DNA from 2 places in the Rahnella sp. PCH160 genome. Region 1 is predicted to be linked to the other one. Evidence: predicted binding sites of a transcription regulator. Region 1 holds the regulator's gene; the other holds the start of a gene.
What was found. Region 1 encodes CRP, which controls carbon source genes, mostly activating them, when cyclic AMP is high. Its sites were predicted from a motif close to ATGTGANNNNNNTCACAT; they were not measured.

Region 2: the regulator CRP is predicted to act here: its motif matches at 2,323-2,340, upstream of adhE (bifunctional acetaldehyde-CoA/alcohol dehydrogenase).

Annotation. Positions count from the first base shown of each region.
Region 1 covers NZ_JBLOGT010000001.1:623,835-627,935, reverse strand. The annotation lists gene ACM5QY_RS02985 (hypothetical protein) at 1-21, shown strand, start outside; gene ACM5QY_RS02980 (YccS/YhfK family putative transporter) at 144-2,219, opposite strand; gene crp (cAMP-activated global transcriptional regulator CRP) at 2,281-2,913, opposite strand; gene ACM5QY_RS02970 (OsmC family protein) at 3,276-3,683, shown strand; gene ACM5QY_RS02965 (phosphoribulokinase) at 3,741-4,101, opposite strand, start outside.
Region 2 covers NZ_JBLOGT010000001.1:2,903,811-2,907,911, forward strand. The annotation lists gene adhE (bifunctional acetaldehyde-CoA/alcohol dehydrogenase) at 1-2,059, opposite strand, end outside; gene ACM5QY_RS13445 (YchE family NAAT transporter) at 2,590-3,234, shown strand.

The sequences.
Region 1 (4,101 bases):
TGTCGGTTTCGGCGCAGTTGAATAGGTGATCACTGCATATGAAAAACCGAAATTTTCTCGGTCATAGCCCCTCACGGCGAGTGAAAAACCGAAACCTTCTCGATCCAGCCTTTAAACGGGGGATATAAAAGGGGATCCCCCTTTTACGCCCGCCGCGTCAGCCAGATCCCGTGATGTGGCCTCTGCTTCCACGCCAGTGACGAAATGGTATGCATCACACTCAGATGCGAAATCACCCTGCGCAGGTGCCGCTCCATTTCGGTCAGCGGCATGTCCGGGTGCAGTTCCGGCGCATTAAACAGGCTGTTCTCGCTGCCGGGGCCGTCGTACAGCAGCCGTTGCTGACAGCTTTGCAGCGCAATTTCGCAGGTTTGCAAATACTCCGTTGCCAGCTTTTCCGGCAGCATGTAATGCTCGCGGGCGAGAATGGTCATCGCGTTGATGTGCTCAACGACAAACTGACTGTGCGTGACCCACAAACGCATATCCGCCAGATAATGCGAGTTAAAACCCGGTTCCTGCATCGCCTGGCTCAGCGAGGTGAACAGCTTGTTGTGCGCCTGATTCACCTGCATCCGGGTGTACGCGAGTTTCGACGCGTCAGGGTTTTCCTGCAGGATAAGCCGGATGGCGTCCTGATACGTTTCCAGCGCCTGATGGGCGTTCTGGCGCATCAGGCCACTTTGCCATTGCGGCCACAGCCAGATGGTGCCGCCGAAGGCCAGCGCACAGCCAATCAGCGTATCGATAAGTCGCGGCACCAGAAAATGGATGCCGTTCATCGCCAGCAGCTGCAACGTATACACGGCGGTGACCGTCATCCCGACCATCGCCAGCCCGTAGTTTTTGCGCAGCACCGTGTAGGAAATCAGCGTCACCACCAGCATACAAATCAGCGTGATGCCTTCCGGCATCTCCAGTTTCAGCAATCCGGCGGCAATCAGCAGACCGGCCAGCGTGCCGAGCGCACGGTGCTGGATACGCACACGGGTGGCGTTATAACCGTTCTGGCTGACCAGCATGATGGTCAGCAAAATCCAGTAGGGTTTCGGCAGATTGAAGAAGAGGCCCAGGCTGCTGCCGATCGCCAGAATCAGCCCCAGACGCGCAGCGTTGCGCAGGGCTGAAGATTTAAAAGACAGATAACTTTTCAGTGCAGGCCAGAACGGCAGGCGCGGCTGGGAGTTCATCAGATCTCGGCGGTACAGCGGGCGCTGCGTCCGCAGCAGTCGGGCGATGCGGCTGAAATGGTAATAACAAAAGCGGCCAACCGGATTGTCCGGATTTTGTGCCGCGATTTTTTCCAGCGCCGCCAGTTCATTCGCCATCGTGAAACGTTCGGAAAACCGGTGATAAAGAATATCGTCCGCAATCACGCGCAGCCGGGCGGAAATCACCTGCGCATTCCGGCGGATCACCGCTTCGGCGTGGCTTTCTTCCACCAGTTTTTGCACTTCTTCCGGCTGATGCAGGCTCACCGTGATGTGTTCCTGCAAATCGAGCGCGACCTGAAAACGCTGGAACAGCCGCTTGTGGTGATGATTATGCCCGTGCTGCGGGAGCATGTGCAGTTGCTGATACAGCAACGCAATCAGATCAATAACCTGCTGCTGACGTTTGAGCAGCGGCGGAAGGGCAGTTTCCGGGTCGGTATGCTGCGTCAGCAGGCTGTATTTGGCCTCGAAATAATCCGCGAGCTGTAAATACAGCTGACTGAGCGTTTCTCGCATTGGCTGTTCTTCGGAAATACGGAACCACGCCCAGTTAAACAGCCCGTACCAGGCGGTGCCGGCGGCAAACAGCGCGGGTGCCTGCCACATCGGCCTCACGCCGACCATGCTCAGTGTGAAGATGGTGGCCACCAGCGCGCCGGGCAATAAACGCGCATGCAGCGGGCTGATTTCACCGGTAACGCCGAGCAGTAAGGCCAGCGTTAACATAATGAGCGGCAGGGGAATGTGCCAGTTTTCGAGCATCACCTGCAAAAGAATACTGCTGACGGCAAACAGCGAACCGCCGACCATCAGGCGTTTAAAGAAGCGTTTGTGCGGGGTATCGAGACCGGCAACGTTGCAGCAGGCCGGACACAGGGAAAACAGCAGGCCCATTTGCAGATTGCCAAACAGCCAGCAAATACCGACAGGCAGGCACAACACCAGCGTCTGGCGCAGCGCGTAGTTAACTTCGGGATGATAGAACAGTCTTCGCCATAGCGTCATGGGTAAAGCTTAGCCCATAAAAAAGGCGCGACAGTAAGCTGTCGCGCCAATTTCTGAGGGATTAACGTGTGCCGTAAACGACAATCGTTTTACCGTGTGCGGAGATCAGGCTCTGATCTTCCAGCATTTTGAGAATACGTCCGACTGTTTCACGTGAACAACCGACGATTTGGCCGATTTCCTGACGGGTGATCTTGATTTGCATCCCGTCCGGATGGGTCATTGCATCAGGCTGTTTAGCCAGATTCAGCAAAGTTTGCGCGATACGGCCTGTTACGTCGAGGAAGGCAAGGTTGCCGACTTTCTCTGACGTCACTTGCAGACGGTTTGCCATCTGCGCGGAAAGACGCATCAGAATATCCGGGTTTACCTGAATCAGCTGGCGGAATTTTTTATAAGAAATTTCAGCCACTTCGCAGGCAGTTTTAGCACGAACCCAGGCACTGCGTTCCTGCCCTTCTTCGAAGAGTCCCAGCTCGCCGATGAAGTCACCTTGGTTAAGGTATGACAGTATCATTTCTTTGCCTTCTTCATCTTTAATCAGGACGGCAACCGACCCTTTCACGATGTAGTACAGCGTTTCGGCTTTTTCACCCTGGTGAATCAGCGTACTTTTAGAAGGATACTTATGTATATGACAGTGAGACAGGAACCATTCGAGAGTCGGGTCTGTTTGTGGCTTGCCGAGAACCATTAGCTATTATCCTCTGTTATTATCGCTGCCCAAAATCACAGGGCTCAGAGTTCCCTGTACGGCACTTACTTTATAAAGCGCCCTTTCAGCATATAACTCCCCAGAAATGCTGCAAGCGGATGTCGGAGTGAAACAGCCTGATTATTGCTGTTAACACCGTGGGTTCTGTTCTTAAACCGCAAAAACCGTCACCGCAATTTACTGGAAAGTATGTTTCGGCTTTGTTTGTAACACAGGATTGCAATGCTGTCTTCTGTTGTCTCGCTTCAGCATGATGGCGATCGGGTTACGTTGCCAGATTTTGGGTGAAAGGGTAGTCTGAGGGGAAAATTTGACGAATTTATCCACCGGGAGAAGAGTACATGCACGCACGCGTAAAATGGGTAGAAGGGCTGACATTTTTGGGGGAGTCAGCGTCGGGCCATCAGATCACAATGGACGGCAATGCGGGCGATAAAGCGCCGAGCCCGATGGAGATGTTGCTGATGTCGGCGGGCGGTTGCAGCGCGATTGACGTGGTTTCTATTTTGCAAAAAGGCCGCAATGACGTCCGTGACTGCGAAGTGAAACTGACCTCTCAGCGCCGCGAAGAAGCACCGCGTCTGTTCACGCACATCAATCTGCATTTCATCGTCACCGGCAAAGACCTGACGGATAAAATTGTCGATCGCGCCGTCAGCCTGTCTGCGGAAAAATACTGCTCCGTTTCCCTGATGCTGGGCAAAGCCGCGACGATCACCCACAGTTTTGAAGTGGTGAACGCCGAATAATTCACGACCAGCGCAAAGGCGCGGCCGGTTTGTGTCAGCGCCATGCCCTGATTTCACTTACTCGATTTTCTTCCCTTCCATCAGGCGCTGCACCAGCGGCGCCATAATCAGCTCCATCGCCAGCCCCATTTTGCCGCCCGGCACCACCAGCGTTTTGATGTGCGAGATAAACGAGCCCTGCAACATCGCCAGCAGATACGGGAAATCAATGTCGTCCAGCCCCTGGAAATGGATCACCACAAAGCTTTCATCCAGCGAAGGAATAGCTTTTGCGGCAAACGGGTTGGAGGTGTCGATGGTCGGCACGCGCTGGAAGTTAATGTGCGTGCGGGAAAACTGCGGCGTGATGTAGTTGATGTAGTCGTCCATCGAACGCACCACGGAATCCATCACCGCTTCTCGGGAATGTCCGCGCTCG
Region 2 (4,101 bases), 2.3 Mb from region 1:
GCAGGTTTTCTTTCAGCAATTTCAGCGCTTGCAGAGCCTGACCGTCAGAATATTCGTTAGCCAGTACAGAAACGTATGCTTCCAGTGCGTGAGTTACCGCATCCAGACCGCCGAATGCACACAGTGATTTCGGCATGTTCATGACCAGGTTTGCGTCAACGATAGCCATATCAGGTGTCAGCGCATAATCAGCCAGTGGATATTTCTGACCGGTTGCATCGTCGGTCACAACAGCAAACGGTGTCACTTCAGAACCGGTACCGGAAGTGGTGGTGACAGCAATCATTTTTGCTTTCACGCCCATTTTCGGGAATTTGTAGATACGTTTACGGATATCCATAAAGCGCAGCGCCAAATCTTCGAACTGAGTATTTGGATGTTCGTACAGCACCCACATGATCTTCGCGGCGTCCATCGGTGAACCACCACCCAGAGCGATGATAACGTCTGGTTTGAAGGAGTTCATTTGCTCAGCACCTTTACGAACGATGCTCAGTGTTGGATCTGCTTCAACTTCGAAGAACACTTCGGTTTCAATGCCGTGATTTTTCAGAACGCTGGTGATCTGGTCAGCATAGCCGTTGTTGAACAGGTAACGGTCGGTAACGATGAAGGCGCGTTTCGCTCCGTCAGCAGCGACTTCTTCCAGCGCGATTGGCAGTGAGCCACGGCGGAAGTAGATTGATTTCGGAAGTTTATGCCACAACATGTTTTCTGCTCGCTTCGCTACAGTTTTCTTGTTGATCAAGTGTTTAGGACCGACGTTTTCAGAGATGGAGTTACCACCCCATGAACCGCAACCCAGCGTCAGAGAAGGGGCAAGTTTGAAGTTATACAGGTCACCGATACCACCCTGTGAAGCCGGGGTATTGATCAGGATACGTGCGGTTTTCATTTTGTTGCCAAAATAGTTTACACGTTCTGGTTGGTTGTCCTGGTCTGTATACAGACATGAGGTATGGCCGATACCGCCCATTTCTACCAGTTTTTCTGCTTTGTTTACCGCATCTTCGAAATCTTTAGCGCGGTACATTGCCAGGGTAGGGGACAGTTTTTCGTGTGCAAACGGTTCAGATTCGTCAACAACGCTGACTTCGCCGATTAACACTTTGGTGTTAGCAGGAACTTTGATACCGGCCATTTCAGCAATTTTCACTGCTGGCTGACCCACGATGGCTGCGTTCAGACCACCATTTTTAAGGATGATATCAGAAACCGCTTTCAGCTCTTTGCCCTGCAGCATGTAGCCGCCGTGGGAAGCGAAACGTTCGCGCACTGCGTTATAAGCAGAGTCAACGACGATAATAGACTGTTCAGACGCACAGATTACGCCGTTATCGAAGGTTTTAGACATCAGGACAGAAGCGACAACGCGCTTGATGTCGGCAGTTTCGTCAACAACGACTGGTGTGTTACCTGCACCCACACCGATGGCTGGTTTACCGGAGCTATAGGCTGCTTTAACCATGCCCGGACCACCGGTTGCCAGAATCAGGTTCAGGTCAGGGTGATGCATTAACTGGTTAGACAGTTCGACACTCGGTTCATCAATCCAGCCGATGATGTCTTTTGGTGCGCCTGCGGCGATAGCGGCTTGCAGCACGATATCAGCGGCTTTGTTGGTCGCATTTTTTGCACGTGGGTGCGGGGAGAAGATGATGCCGTTACGTGTTTTCAGGCTGATAAGCGCTTTGAAAATCGCAGTAGAAGTCGGGTTGGTGGTTGGAACGATACCGCAGATCAGGCCGATTGGCTCAGCGATAGTGATGGTACCGAAAGTATCATCCTGACCCAGAATGCCACAGGTCTTTTCATCTTTGTAAGCATTGTAGATATATTCAGAGGCGAAGTGGTTTTTGATCACTTTGTCTTCGACGATACCCATTCCGGATTCTTCAACAGCCAGTTTGGCGAGCAGAATTCGAGCATCGGCAGCAGCCAGAGCGGCGGCAGCGAAAATCTTATCTACTTGTTCTTGACTGAAGTTGGCATATTCGCGCTGTGCCTTCTTGACTCGTGCTACGAGTGCGTTTAGTTCAGCGACATTTGTTACAGCCATAATGCTCTCCTGATAAAGTTAAACTCTTTTAGTAAATAATCTGCCAAAGACTAGTATAGACCTGCTAACAGTCACCGTGAGAAACTAATTAATGCTAAGGATCTCAATGTGTTGTCTTTATCTTTTATTTGCTCAAAGAGCTTTCAGTTGTGAAGCACTGGGTAAAGTCGATATCTTTTAAATCACTTTCGTCACGGAGCATTTTTCCTTCAAGTAACGCTGAGTGACTATGAACTGAGCTTACCTATTTGTGGGCAGAGTGAATTTGATCTGGATCACTAAATACCGATGCTGACACCTTTCAGCAGGGTGTTTTTGAGAATAATTATCAAATTCGCCCATGGATAATACAGTTTTGTAGCTAAAGTTATCAATAAAAAAACTCAATTTTAACAAAAGTCATATTCACTGCATTTATTTGGAAAACTGGTGATAAAAACTATGAAACGGCGTGGCGCCTTAACGGCGATTCCAGTACATTAGCGCCCATCAAAACCTTCATCTGCTGGCATAGTTGTGCGGAGTTCTGCGTGAGCCAATCTTTATTAGATTTTTCAGGGTATATCAAATTTTTTGTTGGCCTGTTTGCACTGGTCAACCCGGTGGGGATCTTGCCGGTGTTTATCAGTATGACCAGCTATCAGGCCGCAGCGGGGCGTAATAAGACCAACATGACAGCAAACCTGTCAGTGGCCATTATATTGTCGACTGCGCTTTTCCTGGGTGACGCGATTTTGCACCTGTTCGGGATTTCCATTGATTCATTCCGTATTGCCGGCGGGATCCTGGTTGTGACGATTGCGATGTCGATGATCAGCGGTAAGTTGGGCGAAGATAAGCAGAACAAACAGGAGAAATCAGAAACGGCAATTCGCGAAAACGTGGGTGTGGTTCCGCTGGCATTACCTCTGATGGCCGGGCCGGGTGCGATAAGCTCGACGATAGTCTGGAGCTCCCGCTATAACGGCTGGCAGAATCTGCTGGGGCTCACTATTGCAATCATCTTCTTTGCGTTTTGCTGCTGGCTGCTGTTTCGTGCGGCACCTTTATTAGTTCGCCTGCTTGGGCAAACCGGCATCAACGTTATTACCCGTATCATGGGACTTTTGCTGATGTCACTCGGCATCGAGTTTATCGTGACCGGCATTAAAGCAATTTTCCCCGGTTTGCTCTGATTCTTTGCCTGCTAATTCTCACGGATACATTAACGTTATCCGTGAGAATTATTATCCCTTCTAATAATCCAGTGCATTAATATAGTGCAGCTAATGACGCAATTGAGAGCATTTGCACCCTAATGTGGCGTAAATTCACATCTCACCTTCCTTTTTAATCCAAGTCTCCATTTAAACTAATAAACTTAGCTAATTGTTCGCTAAATACCGCTCTTTATTGCCCGTATTGCCGTTAATTTACCCACATCATTCTGTAAGGCTTGTGCAGGCCGTACCGAGATGTTATTAGTGTTAACACAGCAGTTAACAGGGCTTTATCCTTGAAATCATCTCATTGTTAACTGATTGTGTCAGAGCAGTTCCTGAACAACCTACTTTACAAAAATGTGGATGAAATGGTGGATTAACTCAATTTATAACAGAGGGTTAGGTACTGTTTCTGGTGTGAAGCACTGGGTGGTCTTCTGACACGCTTAACGCATAAAAGAGAATTACGTAACAAATTTGCAAAATTTATTGGCGCCGGTATCGGGCTTCTGATAATTTTCAAATCGTCTTCAAAAATGGAATTTTGTTTAGAGTCATGCTTTGAGTGAGAACGAATCTTGCCAGGCACAGAGAGATTGAAGCAATTTCATTTGTTTTGGAGAGTGTCGTGTCATCATGCGTAGCACAAAATTATCCTCGTTCGCTTTCTGTGAAAAGAAAGTCAGATATTGAGATGACGACAATTAACCGTCTGGCGTTGGCTCTCTCAGTTCAACAAAACAAATCTTCAGCACACCTTCTCATTAAAATGAATGACAGCGCTTAGCTGTCACGGATTTTCTATCGCCTTAATTTGGGTTAAAAGAAAATATTCGGGGG